Linked DNA regions of Magnetococcus marinus MC-1. The protein of the gene in region 2 binds, or shares a complex with, the protein of the main gene of each other region. Links are inferred from orthologs where the notes say so. Each region holds a gene or a part of one and is shown on either strand. Other genes may lie near its edges.

Region 1 (10,825 bases), 720 kb from region 2 along the record:
CCAGCGGGTTGGTTTTATCCTCTTCATGGTAATGGATAATCATCATATCGGTCGTTGCTAAAACCGCATCCCCCTGAATGGCACAGTTGGCCAACGTCATGGACTGGTTACAGCTACGTACCTTTGCCCCCCGCTCCTTGAACATCTCCTCAATGTAGAGCGTGCTGATGGGGTGGGTATGCCAGATCACCATATGGTAGCCCGTCAATCCCCGCTCCACTTTAAGCGATTGGATCTGCTCGGCCGGTGCAACCGTTAGCGGCAACGTTAAGGTAAAGGTGCTGCCCTTGCCCGCTCTACTACTTAAACTGACCGAACCTTGCATCAAGGCAACCAGCTTTAAACAGATCGCCAAACCTAAGCCAGTACCACCTTGTTGGCGCTGGTTGGAGGAATCAACTTGATGAAACGCCTTAAAAATCGCTTCTTGCTCCGATTGTTCAATACCTATGCCCGTGTCGACCACGTGAATCACCAGTTGATCTTCCTTATTGGCATGGGCGCGCGTGGTGACCAATGTCGCAATGGTGCCAGATTGGGTAAATTTAACCGAATTTCCTAAAAAATTGATTAAAATCTGGCGGATGCGTGCCTGATCTCCAAGAAGAATGGTTGGCACAGCAGGATCTATGTAGACAATCTGGTTAAGGCCCTTCTCTTGGGCGCGAAACAGAATGACTTGGTTGGCGTCATGGATAATACGGTGCAAATGAAAAGGCGCAACCGCGACCTCCATACGCCCGGCCTCCACCTTGGAAATATCTAGGATATCGTTGATCAGTTGCAGCAAATTTTGACCTGAAGAACGGCAGATGGAGAGATAGTTACGCTGGATGGTGGTCAGTTCCGTCTCTTCCAATAGCTCGGTCATACCCATAATGGCATTCATGGGGGTGCGAATTTCATGACTCATGACCGCTAAAAAGTCACTTTTCGCTCGATTGGCTTTTAAGGCTTCATCACTGGCAATTCTCAAGGCAATTTCTGAACGCCGACGCTGTACAAATTTTCCGACTTCGTTGGCAACCGTTTGAAGTTGCCGCACATCATTTTGATTATAATCTTCTGCTTTGTTGCCCACCCCCATGACCATACGTACATTGTTACCCTCGATTACCGGTACACTCAGGTGACGAAAAAAAGTAAAACGATCTGCGGAAACCTCTTGATCATCCTGAAAATTTGGTTTGTTATTTTGGATGATCGGTTTTTCCCGCGCGGCCCAATCGGTTAAAACGCCCGCTTGGTTGAGAAAAACAAGCGCATCATCCAGGGCATGACCCAGCGCCATGCGGGGGTGGTTCCAGGTAACCCGTGTGAGCGTCTCTTGATCACTATGTACCATATGCAGGTAACCAACCTCACTTTGGGTTAGGGATACCACAATGCCAAGGCCACGGTCACACAGCTCTCGTTCACTTAAATGCGAGGCTTCTTCATTGAGTTTGAGCAACTGTCTAAGGTGCTCTTCATTGTTTTTGCGATATGTTATGGCGATCTGTAGTTCATCCAACAGATGCGAAAAGGCGGCGAATAACGCACCCAACTCATCCATAACCCTATGGCTTGGCCGATGTTTTACATCTCCCTGTTGAATGCGTTGGATACCCTTGTGCAAGCGGTTCAAGGGTTCTAACAGGCGGGTATAGAAAAAGAGTATGGCGAGCACTGCATAGAGAATCAAAGCAAACAGAAACAGGCCAAACTGAAACAGTACCCCCTCGTAAGAGGAGCCGGCGGTTTTTTCTGCTGCATCGTTGCTTATATTGGTCAACTCTCCCAAGCGCGTTTGCAATTCGGCAATGCGGATGGAAATTTGCGACATTTGTAACAGATACAGGCGCTGCTGAGCTTGGTAAGCATTTCCTTCTAAAGGGCCAATTTTAAAGCCTTCGGTTACGCGCTCAAACAGCTGGTGTAAATTTTGTAGGCTATGTTGGATCCCTTGAACATAGGATTGCACAGGGGTAAGTTGCGCCGCATTTTTTTCCAAAAACTGCTCAAGCATCCTATATAAACTGAGCCATTGCTGTTCTGCGCGGATCTCGCGCTGCAAGAGCACTTCATTGGTCAACAGAGCCAACCGGTAGCCCTGGTCCGTGATCTGACTTATGATGTTTTGTCGTTGAAACAGGGCCGTTACCTCCCCATAACTCACGGAAAACGACCAGATACCCGCAGCAAGAATGGCTGATCCTGAGAAACCAAAAAGAAAAACAATTGAGCGTATGTTCATCAACCCATACCGTTCATGGTGTTATGGTTACCATGGATGGAGCCACTTTTTTTAAAGGTCCCGGACTCATGATTTGCAAATAATTATCCATTCGTCTGCTCAGTCCCACGCTACTTAGCCAGCGAGCTTCGGCCTCTAACATGGTTAGGAGGGATTGGGGTAGTGTGACCGCCAGGTGATAATCAGCCAGCGCCTTTTCTAACAGAGCGGGAGGGAGTGCAAACAGCCCAGCCATATAGGCGACACCCTCTTGGGGATTGGCCTTAAACCACGCCTCGGCCTGAGTTAAAGCCAGCATAACCCGCTCGGCTTTGAGAGGGTTTTTTTGCAACCAAGACTCAAGCCCCATAAGCACATAATAATAATCTTGCTCGGGTTGCCCATCAAACGACACCACCCGATCCCCAAGCTGACCTTCTATCTGTTGCACCAGTGGAGGCCATATCATGACGCCATCCACCTCCCCCTGGGCCAAACGGGCTGCCATTTCTTGAGGTTTTAAATCAACCCGCTGGATCGCTTGCTGGTCTAACCCATTAAGGGCCAATAAGCGCTCAAGAAAATATTCACCGTTGGTACCCAAGCGTACCCCTATTTTTTTACCCTTTAAATCTACCGCAGAACGGATACCCTTTTCTTTGAGGGCAATCAGTTTCATCTGGTGCACAAAGGCCAAGGTACCCAGCACCCGTAAATCTGCCTGGGTGTTGACCATACGTAGCGCAAGGAACTCTGTGGCGGCAGCCAGATCTGCCTGACCATTGAGTAGGGACTCACCCGCTACTTTACCCGTCGCGGCGGGTATAAGCGTGACCTCTAGACCCGCTTTTTGAAAGAACCCCTTGTCATGTGCCAGCCATACCAAGGTGGGGGAGAGCGTCTTCGAAGCCGCAATGCTTAATGTCCCCACAGGATCCAGCGCACCTGGCGTTTTATGGTAGGTGTAATAAACGCTGCCGGTCACAACCGCAACCAGCACCAACGCAACACGCAGCAAACGTCTCTCCATGGTCGTCTCCTTGCACGGCTGCTATTGACTCAACTGACGCATTATCATTACTCCAATATTTGTGGCACAGCACGGCCTTACTGTGCTTACATGGGTAGTGTAATATAGCTCAACCAGTATGAAATATCCATTTTTTGAGCCTGTGTTCGCAACTTAAACCCTTAGAAAACCAGTTGATCCCTGTTCTTATTATCTTTATGCCACTAAGTCACAAAATTTTACATTTCAATGATTTTTGTATCTATATTCATTTTTATATCCCTTTTATTGGTTTTCGTTCTACAGCACAACCCTTTCCAGTGGATTGCATTGCGTCATTTAACGGCCTGTGCCCATAGCTACGGCCTGCCTTGTTTGGCAAAGGCCATCCACCAAGACCCTCTTTAGGCCAAAGCAAATTTGGGTTTTTTGTCTGGCAACACCAAAGGGGGCGATACACAAAAAGCCGCTACCGACACACTTTTGCGTGATGCACCGTTTACAGCCTATCTATCATTATGCTTTTAACTCTTAGCATGCTCTTGACCATCTGACGAATCTTACATACAATAAACGGAATATGTTGAAGTGCTTCAGGACTATGTTTTGATACCTAGTTTGCTTTGATGAGGGGTCTACTCATGGATACCGATGGTGCGCGTAAAAGGCATGCCGTAGAGGCTTTAAAGCAGAGCTTACTGGATCTTGATCAATTTATGGCCGAGCACCAAGATGGACTTGAGCAGCTGGTGGTGGACCATGAAAATGGTTTGGCTAGGCTTCTGAAAAAGCGCCATATGTTGAAAGAGATGATGGCGATTATTGCTTAGCCAAAGCTGCCTGACAGGATGCTACCATCGCGGTAGCGTCGGGGCACTCTTGGCCCAATGCGGGTCAGGATTTCGTATGGAATGGTTTTAAGTTCGGTTGCCCAGTTTTCCAGGGTGATTTCAGCATTGTGTTGTTTTCCCAGTAGTACCGCTTCATCCCACTGTTTGACCTCACCTTGAAGATCGCTAATATCCACGGCGATTTGATCCATGCAGACGATCCCCACCACGGGGCAGTGTTGGCCTGCGATCAACACGGAACCTTTATTACTCCACAGGCGGTTATAGCCATCGGCGTAGCCGACGGGCAGTTGTGCGATACGGGTAGGGCGTGTGGCGGTAAAGGTGTGGCCGTAGCCAAGGGATTTACCTTTTTCCAGGGTGTGAATGCGTTGGATATGGGTGACCCAGCGCACCACGGGTTGCAATCCTTCGTTGGCGGCATTGGTATGGGGAAAGAAGGGGGAGGCTCCGTAGATCATAATACCGGGGCGTACCCATTGGTAGTGGGCGTTGGGGTGGCCGAGGATGGTTGCGGAGTTGGCTAGGGAGAGTTGGGCTTGTGTTTGTTTAACCAGGGGGTGTTCAAGTATGGGGCTTAAGGTCGCCAACTGGGCATTGGTGATGGGGGAGTGACGGTCATCGGCACAGGCCATATGAGAAACCAGGCCGGCCAATTTAAGTTCGGGCATATGGGCGAGTTGATCTAATAGGCTCGGCACGTGTTCGGGGTGGTAACCGAGGCGGGCCATGCCGCTATCTATTTTGATATGCACGGAGATTGGGCCGTAGCATTTGGCGGCTTGCCACAGAGCGTTTAGGTTGATTTCGTCACTGAGGAAGGGTTCAACACGGGCGCGGATGGCGCGTTCTTCTAGACCGGGGTAGAGTCCTGAGAAGAGCATGATGCGTTTATTAATTCCGGCGGTGCGCAGTTGTTCGGCCTCTTCGACCAGGGCCACGCAGAAGCCGTCGGCCTCTTCTTCGAGGGTGTGGGCGACGGCGATGGCGCCGATGCCGTAGCCGTCGGCTTTGATGACGGGAAAGTGGGCGACTTGGGGTCCGGTAGCGGTGCGGGCTTGGCGGAGGTTATGGCGTAGGGCGGCGAGGTCGATTTCCAACCATGTGGGGCGATGGGTCCATTGCATAGGGTTTGCGGTGGTGTATGCCAGGGTTGGAGGTAGCATTCTTTTTTTCCCTATGGGCTTTGGGTGTTTTGGCAGGTTGTGGGGAGTTGTTTTCTGTCTCCTCCCTGGGTTTTGTTTTTGATCTTTTGACTTTTTTGCGTTTTCCCCCTGCTTACGCACCCAATGGTATGGCTTTTAAATGATTAAAAAAAGGTTTGAGGGGGGTCTGGGGGGAGAAGTTCTCTGTCTTCCCCCAGGGTTTTGCTTTTGATCTTTTGACTTTTTTGCGTTTTCCCCCTGCTTACGCACCCAATGGTATGGCTTTTAATGATTAAAAAAAGGTTTGAGGGGGGTCTGGGGGGAGAAGTTCTCTGTCTTCCCCCAGGGTTTTGCTTTTGATCTTTTGACTTTTTTGCGTTTTCCCCCTGCTTACGCACCCAATGGTATGGCTTTTAAATGATTAAAAAAAGGTTTGAGGGGGGTCTGGGGGGAGAAGTTCTCTGTCTTCCCCCAGGGTTTTGCTTTTGATCTTTTGACTTTTTTGCGTTTTCCCCCTGCTTACGCACCCAATGGTATGGCTTTTAATGATTAAAAAAAGGTTTGAGGGGGGTCTGGGGGGAGAAGTTCTCTGTCTTCCCCCAGGGTTTTGCTTTTGATCTTTTGACTTTTTTGCTTTTAGGCTCGCCCTTCGCTAGGGGAGCTTACAGGCCGTTTTTTTGGCCTGTAAGCGACCAGCGAGCCAGCCTTTTAATCCCCTCTGGGGGGTCCCTTGAGGCTTTTTTCAAGGGATCGCCCAGAGGGGATGCCCAATGCCCCAGCGGGGGTTAGGTCTAGGCTGTGGTTGGGGAATGTATCGGTTTTACTCCCCCAGCAGCGGCTGGGTGCCCAGGTTTTTACTCCAGCCACCATGTGCCCAACCGCCCGCCACGCTGGCGCGTGACATCGCTACCCTACGCCCCGTACCGCGCCCCTACAAAACCCCTGCTCTCTTAAAAAAATCCCTGCACCCTTGCTCCGTCGGTACGGGGCTTAAAAAATAAAAAGATCAAAAGATTTAAAAGTCAAAAGATCTCAGGGCTTCGCCCCGAACCCCACTGGGCGCTGCCCAGACCCGGCAGGGCGCCGCCCTGCACCCGCTGGGTGGGCAAGCAGAGCTTCCCCCCAGACCCCCCAATCCCTTTTAATAATGAAACTCCCTGGACATAAAGGCACTCAAGACCCCTCGAATATTGCTCCATCGGTACGCCGCTTTACAAAAGATCAAAAGATTTAAAAGTCAAAAGATCTCAGGGCTCCGCCCCGAACCCCACTGGGCGCTGCCCAGACCCGGCAGGGCGCCGCCCTGCACCCGCTGGGCGGGCAAGCAGAGCTTCCCCCCAGACCCCCCAATCCCTTTTAATAATGAAACTCCCTGGGCATAAAGGCACTCAAGACCCCTCCATTGCCACGCTCAAATCACCCTCTATACCTCCACCAACCTAATACTCCTGCCGATTGGCAAAATTCTCAAAACGGGTAAACTGATTCTGAAACGCTAACTTAACCACACCAACCGGACCATTCCGCTGCTTGGCAATAATAACCTCAGCCTTGCCCTTTAAATCAATATCCTCCCGCTTGTAATACTCCTCACGAAAAACAAACATCACCACATCCGCATCCTGCTCAATACTACCCGACTCCCGCAAATCCGATAAAATAGGCCGCTTGTCCGGCCTCTGCTCCACCGAACGCGATAACTGCGACAATGCAATCACCGGTACCGACATCTCCTTGGCAATCGCCTTTAACCCCTGACTAATCTGCGAAATCTCCTGAACCCGATTATCCGTGTTGCTGCTCCCCCGCATCAACTGTAAATAGTCCACCACTATTAACTTTAACCCCTTGTCCCGCTTTAACCGTCGCGCCTTCGCCCGCAACGCCGTAATGGAAATCGCCGGCGTATCATCAATATAGATGGGAGCCTCCGACAATAACGTCGCCGTGTTGGTTAATTTTTGATAATCACTCGTCGCAATCTTGCCAATCCGCATCGCCTGCGCATCCATCCTCGCCTCAGAGGCTAACATACGCATCGCTAACTGCTCCTTAGACATCTCCAACGAAAAAACCCCCACCGCCTCCCGATGATGCAACGCCGCATTGGCCGCTATGTTCATCGCCAACGCCGTCTTGCCCATGGATGGACGCCCCGCCAAAATAATCAAATCCGACGGCTGACACCCCGCCAACTGCTGATCCAAATCAATAAATCCCGTGGCTACCCCCGTCACAGCCTTCTGCTGCTCCATAAGCAGCTCAATTTTCTCAAAAACCGGGACCATAATCGAACGCATATCATGATAAGTCGAACGACGGCTATCCTTGGACTCCCCCAACTGAAAAATCTTCTGCTCCGCCTCCTCCAAAATCTGATCCACCGGCGCTTCACTGGTGTGACACCGCTCCACCACCTCCGTCGCCGTCTGCGCCAAACCCCGTAATAACGCCTTGTCCCGCACCATGCGCGCATACGCCTTGGCGTTGGCCGCTGTGGGTACCGTATTCAACAACTCCGCCAGATAAACCGGACCCCCCACCGAATCCAACTCATCCGAACGCTCTAAATATTGACGAATAACCACCGGATCCAGCGGCTCGCCCCGCTCCAACAGATCCAACATCGCTTGATAAATCTTACGATGCGCACCCATGTAAAAATCATCGACATCCAGGGCATCCGCCACCGAATCCATGACATGGTTATCCAGTAAAATCGCCCCCAAAACCGACTGCTCCGCCTCACGCGACCATGTGGCCCGCTTCTTCGGCGCATCCGGATCCTGCCCCAGCGGCGAACCACTGTTTAACGGCTCCATCGCCATCGCTTGCCCATGCAAACCAGCCTCATGCAGCCCCTCCTCAGCATAGAATGGCTCATCCATAGGGGGGGGCGCTTCGTCCCTAAACGGGGGGCTCTCTTCCATGCTCTACCTTCTCTCTCAATGACGGTAACCCCCCTACGCAAAAAACCATGCAATAGGTTGGCTATCCGTTTTACAATGGGCCGCTCAATCATCGCCCTTTCCATTGTAAGCCAAGCGACTGCATAAGCAAATGGCCCAAGAAAATCCTAAAAAAACGACAAAAACCAAGCTGCACGGCGGTCACCGTGACCGGCTGCGCAATCGCTTTGCCCAAGAGGGCTTAGACGGCTTTGAAGATCATCAAATTTTGGAATTGGCCCTGTTCTACGCCCTGCCCCGCCGCGATACCAACCCCATCGCCCACCGCCTCATGCAACGCTTTGGCTCTCTCTCCGCCGTGATGGAGGCCGACCCCGTGGATTTAGCCACGGTCGAAGGTATGGGCGAAACCGCCGCACTCTTTATTACCATGCTGCCCGCCCTCACCCGACGCTACCAACATGATGCCGCCACACGCAATAAAACCCCCCTAAACCGTGCCGATAACGTGCGTGACTACCTTGTGCCCTTAATGGCCGGACGTACCGAAGAGGTCTTTTATGTGCTCTGCCTCGATGCCCAGTGTCGGCTGCTCTTTCCGGCCCTCGTCACCGAAGGCACCATACGCCAAGCCCACGTGCACCCCAGACAAGTGGTCGAGTTGGTCATACGTCACAAAGCCGCCCATGTTATTTTGGCCCACAACCACCCCTCGGGTAATCCCAAAGCCTCGCAGGATGACATCTTGCTAACCAGCCATTTAATGCAGGCGCTCAATCCCATTGATGTGCAGGTGCTGGATCATCTGATTATTGCAGGAGAGAAGGTTTTTAGTTTTGCCAGCGCAGGCATGATGCCCAAACAACGGGTTCGCTAAACCAAGTATCTACAAGCCGTTATCTCGGCTATTTCCTGAACAAACCAACAGCAGCCCTATTTACCACGCACGGCAATACGGTAGCTCTCTTGGATGGGATGATTCTGTAAATAGTGGTTGGCCTGCGCCTGTAGGGCGGCGTTCCAGGTGGCTAAAATATAATGATCTTCGGTCAATAAAGGGGTGTTGTTCAACGCCAGTGGCACCGTTTCGTGCCAACCTAACGCAATGATCTCATCCGTCAAAAACAGAATGCGATTAAGGGGATTCTGAAACCGCTCCCGCAACCAATGGACCTTTTGCGGGATCCCCTCCACGCTCTCCACATAGTGGATCACCGCTCGGGGAAAACGTCCCCGTGCCAGCTCCGCTGCAAGGCTCTGTTTGACCACCACCAGTTTGATGCGCCCATTGTTAATATTACGTTTTTCAACCAGCTTTTGCGCATCCTCACTCTCAAAACTGCCCAACATTAGCCCGGTATCCAAATAAGCATTGCTCAAATAGAACTGCTCATCGCGCTCTTCTGTGTAGGCTATGTGACCCTCCGCCACATCGGCAATACCAAATCGCACAGCATCCAATAACGCATCCACCGACTTCATCTCAACAAACAGCACCTCACCCTCAGCCCGATCTTGCCGTGCTATCCCGCGCCCCAACTCGGGGATAATGCCTTCCCAACGCCCGGTTGTGCGATCCAGATGGGCGACATTACCCGACCCCTCATGCAGCGCCATACGTAGTACCCGCCCAACTTCAAAAAGCTCATCAACCCCACGCCCCCCCACAGGCGCTAAACCCGCCGGACGGGGGGTCAAAACCGCCAGTACCACCTGACAGCGGTTGTTACCCTTAGCCCCATGTAAATCCAACGTACTGACCCGCCAATAGGCAGGATCTTTGACCGATGCCTCTCTGCGCATGGTCTGCATAATCCGGCCCCGAACGGCCTCTCGTACGCGCAAATCATCTCTATCCGGTGCAGGACCGTACAAGGGCATGCAAACCTCAAAAGAGACCTCTAGCCCCGTGTCGCTCAATAGGCTGGTTACCTCACCCACCTTCACTTTAAACAGGGGCATCATACGCACGCCCAACCCAAACAGCAGCAGCAGAGCTACGCCTACTACAAATCGCGTCAAAAGACGATCCAGGCGGTGCGAAATGGGCGGTGTCTCAGTAACCATAACTTAGTGCTGGTTTGGATTAGGCACACACTGGGCACGACGCGCCATGGCTTGTACCATGCAACTCTCCATACTGGGATAGATACAGTGCACCCGCCACTTTTCAGCAATACAGTAGGGAGCCCCGCCGACGGGTTTAAGCATACCGTTTTGATTTAACTTGCACTCTCCATGGCTGCCCGCCGCCGCCGCCATACAGGCAGTAAACGAAGCATACACACAATGTATGCCCGCATCCCCATGTAGACAGTACAACCCCTGCCCGGCCCGTGCCTGGGGAACGATCCCCACCAACAGGGCCATAACCAACCCCACCAGGGTTAATGGACGCATCTCTCTACTCCTTTAGCGTTGGTAAAACGGCCTTACCCGCAACCGCCCTCAACCCCCAACAAATGCGGTGGCATCAATCTCCACCTTAACCCCTTTTGGCAACTTCGCCACCTGCACCGTAGCCCGCGCAGGAAAGGGTTCTGACAAGTAGGAAGCATAAATTTCGTTGACCGTGGCAAAGTCATCCATATCGGCCAAAAAAATTTGACACTTCACCACATCTTTAAACCCTCCCCCAGCCGCCTCTAAAATTGCCGCCAAATTCTGCATAACGCGATGGGTCTCTGCCCCCACAT
Region 2 (8,501 bases):
GGTGGCAATCACCTCATTGCAGCCTTCCTCAATTCGCTTGGCAATGGCGATCTCACCCTCACGGGTCAGCAACTCAACGGAGCCCATCTCACGCAAATACATGCGTACAGGATCATCAGTCTTGCCTAAGTCGATATCTTCGATGGCACCATCACTGCGCAGGCCATCTTCATCGTCACTCTCATCATCCTCGCTATCAAAGTCGGAGATGCCAAGAATCTCCTCATCAACATCGTCATCTAGACTGTCGAGATTGCCGATACCGGCTGCTGGGCGGCTCTTCGGACGCGCCCCTTCTTCTCGTTCATCATCAATAAGATCGATGCCCATGTTGTCTAGGAGACCAACAACATCTTCCATATCCTCCGCAGAGGTCATGTCATTGGGTAGCACATCGTTGACCTCATCATAGGTCAAAAATCCCCGCTCTTTGCCACGGGCGATGAGCTTTTTCATGTCTTCGCGTTTGGTATCCTCGGCCATGTTACTTTTTCCGTCCATTACACGGTGTTTGCCGAATGTCAGCGATAGAGACCCCTGCTATCGCTGTTTAAGCCGATCCATATCCTTCTTTAACTGCATAAGGTGGTCAAAGTCCTTTTTGAAGGTCTCTGCGTTGCCTTGCCGTATACGGGCGTTGACTGCGACCATTTCTTGTTGCAATTGGCGAAGTTGATCGGTTTTCATGCACCCCTCAAGCTCCCGCGCAGGGTCGTCTAAAGGGGTCTGTTCCTCCAACAGAATGCGTCTTGCCAGCTGTGCTGATTGACCATCCTTCAGTTGGTCTATGGAAAAAGGTTGATCCAAGTGCTGCAAATCAGGTCCCACTTCCAACAGTTCGGTCAATAACTGATTTAGTTGAGTGTTTTTCAGCTGAATCGTGCTTAAAGTTTCCTGATGTTCCAGTAGCAAACGTGGATCATTGAGCAGTTGCGCTAAGAGTGCTTGCTCAAAATCCCGTCCCCTGACCTCTCCACCCAACAACAGCGAAGAGACCTCTTGCTCCCAGCTAGGCTTTTGCGCAGGTTGCCAACCCCCCCGGTTTTTAATCGTGTTGCGCCACTCCGCGCGGCGGGAACCCCCACTTCTAACCGGAAATCTGGGTGCATGACCCTCGCCATAGGGTGTAGACCCTGGCCATGCCGGTGTAGCGGGTGCGGGAGACTCTCCGCCATAGAGCAGCTGAGCACCACTGACCCCCCCCAGCTTGTGGCCTAAATCATCCGCATAGAGCTGCCGTAAAACCGGGTCTGCCACGCTGGTAATCAGCGGGCGCATGCGATGCACCGCCGCAGCCCGACCTTCTGGTGTGTACAGATCCAGCTGTTCCCCCATGACTTTATGCATAAGCTGCATAGGGCTATAAGCCCCATTTGCCCGCTCTTTAAAGCGTTGCACCCCCTCCTTTTGCACCAAGGAGTCAGGATCCTCGCCCTCCGGCAAAAATAAAAACTGCATGTGACGGTCGGCCTGCAAGCCCTGTAAACCACGCTCCAGCGCCCGCCATGCGGCCCGTCGCCCCGCAGCGTCACCATCAAAGCAAAAAATAATGCGATTGGTGCGTTGCCATAATAGTTTAAGATGCTGCTCCGTCACAGCGGTTCCCAAGGTCGCTACTGTGCCGGTTAAATGGTGCTCGGCCAGCATCACCGCATCCATGTAGCCCTCGACCACCAACGCCATCTCTCCACGGCTCCAACGCTCTTGGGCGCGATTGAGGGCGTAAAGAACCTCGCTTTTATTATAGAGAGGCGTCTCGGGCGAGTTGATGTATTTGGGCTTCTCATCGGTCAGTACTCGACCGCCAAAGGCGATGCAGCGTCCGCGACTGTCGAGAATCGGAAAGATAATACGGTTACGAAAACGGTCGTAAACGCTGCCATCCTCTTTTTTAACCAGCAGACCTGCTTCCAGCATCAATTCAATGGCGCTGTCGCCACCGCCAAAAAAATCCAGCAAATTTCGCCAGCCCGCCGGTGCAAACCCTAGCTCATAGCTGGAGATGGTCTCTGCGGTTAACCCCCGGCGCTGTAGATAGGCCCGAGCCAGCCCACCATTGGGGGCACGGAGCTGGCCTTGGAAAAAGCGTTTGCTCTCTTCCAACAGAGCACGTAGCCGATCCCGTTTTTCCTTAGCTTGGGCCTGGGCGGGATTTTGACGTTGCTCCTGGGGTAGTGGCAAGCCCGCCTGAGCGGCCAGTTCGCGGATCGCCTCTTCAAAGGGGATGCCACGGGTTTGCTGGACAAACTTAATGGCATCACCACTGGCACCGCACCCAAAACACTTATAAAAGCCCTTCTCTTGGTTCACCGAAAAAGAGGGGCTCTTTTCATGATGAAAAGGGCACAGGCCAATCCAGTTGCGCCCCTGTTTTTTTAAAGGAAGCTGGCGCTCAATGACATCAACGATGTCTACCCGCTCCTTGAGCTGATCAAGGAAAGTGTCTGGAAAATAGGCCACCGAGGCAACTAACCCAAACGACTTTTAACCATGGCTGATAGTTGGCTAAAATCCGCACGGTCATCGCTATGGGATTTTAACCAAGCCATCACCCCGCCCATCTGCTTGAGGCTCTCTGCACCGGTTGCCGTAACAGCTTGATCAACCAATGCCACCATCTCAGCATCACTTAGAGGTTCAGGCAGAAAGCTCTGTAAAATGGCAGCTTCGGCTTCTTCTTTAGCCGCGGCCTCTTCACGGTTGCCCTCGCGCATGGCAGCGGCAGAGTCGCCACGCTGTTTGATCTGGCTGCGGATGATGCGAATGGCATCCGCGTCACTGATCTCCCCCTTGCCCGATTTTTCTTCGTTAAGCAGGGCGGCTTTGAGCATGCGCAACGCCGACAGGGTGGCGGTATCCTTGCTACGCATGGCATCTTTCATACGTTCGCTGAGTTGCGTTTGAATGCTCATGGTTCTTCCTTAAACTGAAGCGATCAATTAAAAAATAGGCCCTGCAACCGAGCTGTGCAAAGGGCTGTGTGCCGCTGTTCAGCACAGGCCAAGTGGTTGGAGGCTGGATTTCCAGAATGTTTCGTGCGATAAAAGCTGGCTTGAGCCTTCGGTTGCCCGGTAAGGGTGCCGAGTCCCTGGTCGGTTGCTCTGTTCCGTATAGAGCGTCATTGATTGAGGTGCGATCCTGCGCCTCGGGGTGGCGGTGTGTATGGCTGCATTAAGAACCAAGCGTAAAAAGTTCAGATACGCAGGTCGAGAGATTCTGGCGGGCGCTTGTTGGTTTGTCAAGTGTTACCATGAGCGCGATCAAAATAAAAGGTTGACATTCTGTTTTTTGGCCCTCTACCGCTTTGCGTGGTAGGGGGTTGTGTTTGTGTCATATCGAGTGCGGGCCGGTGAGCGGCCCGATTGGCGATCCTCCCTCATCAACTAGAAAAAAAGGCGTATGCCCATGCGAAGGTTCTTCTTTGGGCGCAAGCTTTTTACCGGAGAGTGTTATGTCTAAAGCGTTACGTTATTTAGCGGCTGCCCGTCCAGCGGCAGCGACCAGTCTGTTGACCTTCTATAAAGAGAGTGTGCAGGCGCTGGATGATAAGACCCGTTGTTTAATTCAGATCGTCACCAAAGTAAGCGTGGGTACTGAGCGGGGCTTGCGTCAATACGCGCCCAAGGCGCTCAAGGCAGGGGCCAGTAAAGAGGAAATTTTGGATGCCGTGCTTATGGCTTTTCCTGCGGCGGGTCTTAATAAAGTGTTGGATGCCATCCAAGTGCTGCGGGATCTGGATCTGGTGCCAGAGGTAGAAGGGGACCAAAAACAAGCGCTCCCCGACAGTGTGCTGGGCAATGTGGAGGATTTTCCCCTGCAAAAAATGACCTGTGTGGCCTATGGTGACGGCAATTTGATTGTTTATCGCGCCAGCGAGCAGAACGTCAAAGTATGGCAAAGCCGTTGCCCCCATGCAAAAACATCCCTCTGCGAAGGGGTGGATCATGGTCAACAGGTCGAGTGTCGTGTGCATAACTGGGTATTTGATCTGGAAAGTGGGGCCTGTACCGAGCCAGATCCTCAGGGCAAACCCGGTCTGTTCCCTGTTTCGGTAGTGGTTGAGGATGGTCTGGTGCGGGTCGCGTAACGCGCCAAGTGTGGATAATGACGGGCAAGTAGTCATTAATAGAGAGGGCGACTCTGTAAGGGGCGCCCTCTTTTTGTTTTTTTTAAAGGGATTGTGGCAAAAGGTGGTTTGGTTATTGCGTCTTGTAGGGTGGCGCGTCTTGTTGGCGACGTGTGGAGGTTTTGTTTAGATTGGCCTGACTGTTGCATAAGGTTAGGAGCATTTCAAAATCTGTCAGAAGCACACTGGTTTTGTTAAAACTTGGCGTTGCAAGCCACGGTTGAGCAAAGCCTGAATTAACGGGGCAGGGTTTCTGTCCATTACCCGTGAAGGGCTAACCCACAAGATGCAATCCGCGCTTAAACATAGCTCCGGACAGCGCTACACCGCAGGCATTACGCTGTTTTTGCTGCTGCTGGTGTGGAGTCTTCTGGGAGATCTGCGTGCAGAACGCGGAGCGCGGGGTATTCCTGTCGGGATCTTTAGGGTTACACCCAAATTGACCGCTGCCTACAGTTATGAAGATAACCTGTTAAAAACTCAGAATGATCACGTTTCTGACTCCATCGTCAAATTGACGCCGGTGGTCACGTTGAAGACCCATTGGCGTAAGTTGGCAATCTCCCTGGAAGCCAAGTCGGACATCGCGCGGCACATGAAGCGCAAGCTTGAGGATTATGCCGACAACAGCTTGACACTAAAAATGGATATGGAGCCCAGCAAACGGGTTAAGTTGCACGCCCAGGCTTATGTCAAATCGACCCACTCCAGCCGTGGCCAGCCCGACACCGGTGGTTTAACCGCTTCGCAGGTTCCAGCTAAGTACAATACCTTCGGCGGCAAACTGGGCGGTAACTACACCTATAACCGCTATCGTGCCGAGCTTTCGGTTGCCCATGATGTGGATACCCAGGAAAGCGTCGGGCGTTTTTGGGATACCTTCGCCGCTAAATTACGCTTGTCGCTGGCACCCAAAACCGATGTGAACGTGCACTCTGAGTTTCAGCGTCACGTCTATGACGATGCAGCGCTGCTGCGGGATAATATCGGTATGAAGTATGGGGTGGGTTTCAGCTGGAAAGCGCGTGCTCAGCTCAATGCCAAGCTTGATGTCAACTGGTTGGATAAGCGCTATGCCGATGATCCCGGCTCCGATGCGCAGACCTACGGTTTTCAAGGGGGGTTGACCTGGAGTCCTACGTCACGCACCGATGTGGATCTGAACGTCAATCGGAGTTTTGCTGAGGGTGGCACCACGGGAATCCACTATATTGACACCACGAGCTCACTTTCGCTGAAACATTCTCTGCGTAGTTTCCTCTCAGTTAATGGGGAGATCAAGCTGGCCCAGAGTAGTTACAATACGCAGCGTGAGGATGATACCTGGACCATGAGCACGGGCTTTAGCTATCAGTTCCCCAAATGGGTGAGCGTAAATGGTACCTATTCCATGACCGATAAAAAGTCGAGTGAAGCGAGCAGTTCCTATAAAAATAATCAGTTTCTACTTTCCCTTGAAGGCGGCCTGTAAGCGCGTCAAAATGCCCATAGACCATGGTGTTTGCGCGGGGCTTGCTCTGGAGTGAACGTCGCTGGTGTCGTTCATCCACACCTCTTTCATAGGGGAAGAAGGGTGGCCTGTAATCGCGGGTAATCTCTGTAGAAAATAGGGTACGGGTAAGGGGTGAGGTATGCGTGGCGGGTTGAAATCAGCACTTGTCCTCTGTTGCGTCATGTTGCTGACAGGCTCGATGCTGGCGGCGTCAGCTTGGAGTGAGGGCCTACGGTCCAACTATCAGCTTGGACCAGGGGATAAAATTCAGATCAGCGTCCATGGTGAGCCGGATCTTAGCATGGAGGCCCAGGTCGCACCGGACGGTAAAATATCCTACACTTTTATTGGTGATATCCAGGTGGCTGGGTTGTCGATTCAGGATTTGGAGAAGCGCCTGTATCGCATCTTGGTGGATGGCTACCTGAAAAAACCCCTCGTTTCAGTCGCTATCCTGAACTATCGCACCCTGTTTATTAACGGCGAGGTCAACAGCTCGGGTGGCTATCCCTACCGCCCTGGTTTGACGGTGCGCAAAGTGGTTGCCTTGGCCGGGGGATTTTCAGATCGCGCCGATGAAAAGCGCATGACCGTCATACGAAGTGGCGATAAGAGCCACAAAGAGCAACCCATTGGGTTGGATGATCAGGTCTATCCAGATGATATCATTACGGTTCCAGAAGGGTTTTGGTGAGCCGTATGGGCACGATAAGTTGGCAAAAAGGGGGCGTAAGCCCCCTTTTTTTGTGCAGAGTCTGGTGGGAGAAGTGCCAAAATGACGTAACCCCTGTTTGGTTGAATGGGTTATGATGGTGGGGTATGGTGATTTATGGGTAACTCTTGCTGGTGGGGGCGTCACCAAGGGTTAGGTCGGTATATTTGTCCAAGGGGTGGCTTGTGTTTGCGGGCGGCCTTGATGGTAGAGGGATCACTAGGTGAGCAACCCGTTTTAAGGGGGAACCGATGCAGGTTTATCGATGGATTACACCGCTGCTGTTTTTTTCCATGGTGCTGTTGCTGCCCGTGCGGGAAAGTCGGGCTGAGCCCGTGCATGTGGGCCGCATTGCGCTGTCGGTAAAAAATGTTGAGATTGTTGAGCAAGGAGAGGCTAGACGGGCCAAATTTGGCGAAAAGCTGTTTGCCCACCAGACCATCCGTACAGGGGAAGGGGCAAAGGTGACGATCCGTTTTCGTGATGGGTCCTCTCTTACACTGGGGCCAGATGGGGCGTTGGAGCTGCAAAAGTTTGCCTTTAGCCCTGTGGATAGCCAGACCACCAAGCTGGTTAAAGTCCACCAAGGCGCTTACCGTTATCTCTCTGGTTTTAAGGTAAAACGCCAGGATGTCAAAATTAACACACCTGTGGCCTCTATGGGTGTGCGGGGGACCGCATTAGAAGGATTGATTGCCCCTGATGCGCCGGTGTTTGCGTTTTTGTCCGATGGTCGCGGGGTAATGAGCAATGCTAAGGGGGCTCAAGAGATCAAACAGGGGCAGAGCAGCGCAAGTATGCAGGGTAACGGACCTATGCCACCGGCGCAGATGCCGTTAGAGATGACATCCAGCCTGTTGCAAGAGATTCAGGCGCAATTGGGTGATAACAGTAAAGAGTCGCAACAGGGCTTTACCAAAGAGATGCTGGAGGAGGATGCGCGGGCTAGTCGTTTGCCGCTCTATCAGCAGTTGGGTCTTGCTAATCCAGTTGAAGGGGAGACAGAAGGGCTTGTGCCCTCCGCGCCGACCCAATCGGATAATCGCCTAATGCAGCAGCTAAAGCGGTTAGCCCTGGCGGCTGGGCATGGCTGGGATGCCGCATGGGCTGAAAAATTGACCCTCTCGTTTGTAAGCAGCGCGCATGCGCAAGGGGTGGCGCAAGCCTTGACCATGCTGCGTCAAGCAGCGGAGTTGGGTCTGCTCTCGCCCCGTGGGCCAGGGGAGGCGTTAAGTGCGGCGCAGCAGGCGTTTGTGGCGCAGGTACAGGCGGCTAACCCTCAGGCAGCGCAGATATTAAGTCAAAGCGTGGCCAACCAAAAGGCAGCCCAGCAGAGCAATCAGAGCCAATCGACCGATGCCATTATCCGCTCAACTGCGGCAACCGCCACCGATGCTAAAGAAGTGGGTAAAGTGGTGGGCAATGCGGTGCAAGCGACGGGGCAAACCGAATTGACCATCGCCAAAGCGCTGGTGCAAGTCATTGTGCAGAGTGCCTTGTCGGTACCAGGAAAAACCGATAATACGGCCTCTGCGATTGAGTTGGCCGCCGTGGCAGCCAAAGCTTATCCTGCGGTAGCAGGGGATGTGGCCAGTGCAGCGGTGACAGGTTTGCCCGCCGCCCAGCAGAGCGCCGCCGCTTCCCAAGTGGCCGCCGCAGCGGCAGCGGCGGCACCCCAATCGGCGGTGGCGGTAGCCGGTCAGGTGGCTGCGGTCAGTAATCCCAATCAGGCCGCACAGGTGGCGGCTTCGGTTGCACAAGCCGCGGGGCCAGTGCAGGCCGCTGCGGTCGCTGCTGAGGTAACGCGCGTTGCTGGGGAAGGTTCTGCGGCATTGGTGGCGGCCTCGGTGGCTAAAGTGGCAGGTGGCCAAGCGGCGGCCATCGCCGCCGCTGTGACCCAACAGGCCAAAGGCCAAGGGGGCAATATTGCCGCAGCGGTCACGCAGTCGGCAGGTGCGCAGAATGCCGCAGCGGTGGCGGGGGCTGTGGCCAAAACGGTGGGGGGGGCTGATGCCGCTAAGGTTGCGGCGGCCGTCGCCAGCGTGGCACCGGAGCAAGCAGCGGCCATTGCAGGGGCTGTGGTTAAAGAGGCTGGTGCGCAAAATATGGCCTCGGTGGCAGCAGCCGTGACGCAGACCAATAAACGCAGTGCCGTTGCCATCGCAGTGGCA

Evidence for each region.
Region 1: the proteins of dnaG (region 2) and dnaB are in contact, whole or in part, in a crystal structure (PDB 2R6A), measured with the Geobacillus stearothermophilus proteins. The link is inferred for Magnetococcus marinus MC-1 from one-to-one orthologs. Residues at the interface, in WP_049624496.1 of Geobacillus stearothermophilus: Lys456, Leu457, Leu458, Pro459, Ala460, Asn463, Ala464, Leu467, Leu535, Leu536, Ile537, Ala538, Gln544, Glu545, Asp548, Tyr549, His552; in WP_033016901.1 of Geobacillus stearothermophilus: Ser13, Glu15, Ala16, Gln18, Glu91, Leu92, Asp94, Ala95, Val96, Pro97, Thr98, Ala99, Ala100, Asn101, Tyr104, Tyr105, Ile108.

What each region holds. Positions count from the first base shown.
Region 1 is NC_008576.1:287,476-298,300, reverse strand. The notes cover bases 5,906-8,838. They hold dnaB (replicative DNA helicase), read right to left. Parts: upstream 8,151-8,838; coding sequence 6,660-8,150; downstream 5,906-6,659. Other genes in these bases: radC (RadC family protein), read left to right, coding at 8,281-8,838. In the rest of the region: MMC1_RS01375 (hybrid sensor histidine kinase/response regulator), read right to left, coding at 1-2,236; MMC1_RS01370 (ABC transporter substrate-binding protein), read right to left, coding at 2,250-3,245; MMC1_RS01365 (hypothetical protein), read left to right, coding at 3,866-4,054; alr (alanine racemase), read right to left, coding at 4,051-5,241; more of radC, read left to right, coding at 8,839-9,006; MMC1_RS01345 (substrate-binding periplasmic protein), read right to left, coding at 9,063-10,151; MMC1_RS01340 (DUF3551 domain-containing protein), read right to left, coding at 10,200-10,529; MMC1_RS01335 (Rid family detoxifying hydrolase), read right to left, coding at 10,578-10,825. UniProt on the Escherichia coli protein: The main replicative DNA helicase, it participates in initiation and elongation during chromosome replication. Travels ahead of the DNA replisome, separating dsDNA into templates for DNA synthesis.
Region 2 is NC_008576.1:1,006,515-1,015,015, forward strand. Bases 1-2,917 are described here. They hold dnaG (DNA primase), read right to left. Parts: upstream 2,461-2,917; coding sequence 541-2,460; downstream 1-540. Other genes in these bases: rpoD (RNA polymerase sigma factor RpoD), read right to left, coding at 1-483; MMC1_RS04115 (GatB/YqeY domain-containing protein), read right to left, coding at 2,469-2,912. Outside these bases: MMC1_RS04120 (Rieske 2Fe-2S domain-containing protein), read left to right, coding at 3,452-4,087; MMC1_RS04125 (outer membrane beta-barrel protein), read left to right, coding at 4,413-5,597; MMC1_RS04130 (polysaccharide biosynthesis/export family protein), read left to right, coding at 5,758-6,312; MMC1_RS04135 (FecR family protein), read left to right, coding at 6,582-8,501. UniProt on the Escherichia coli protein: RNA polymerase that catalyzes the synthesis of short RNA molecules used as primers for DNA polymerase during DNA replication.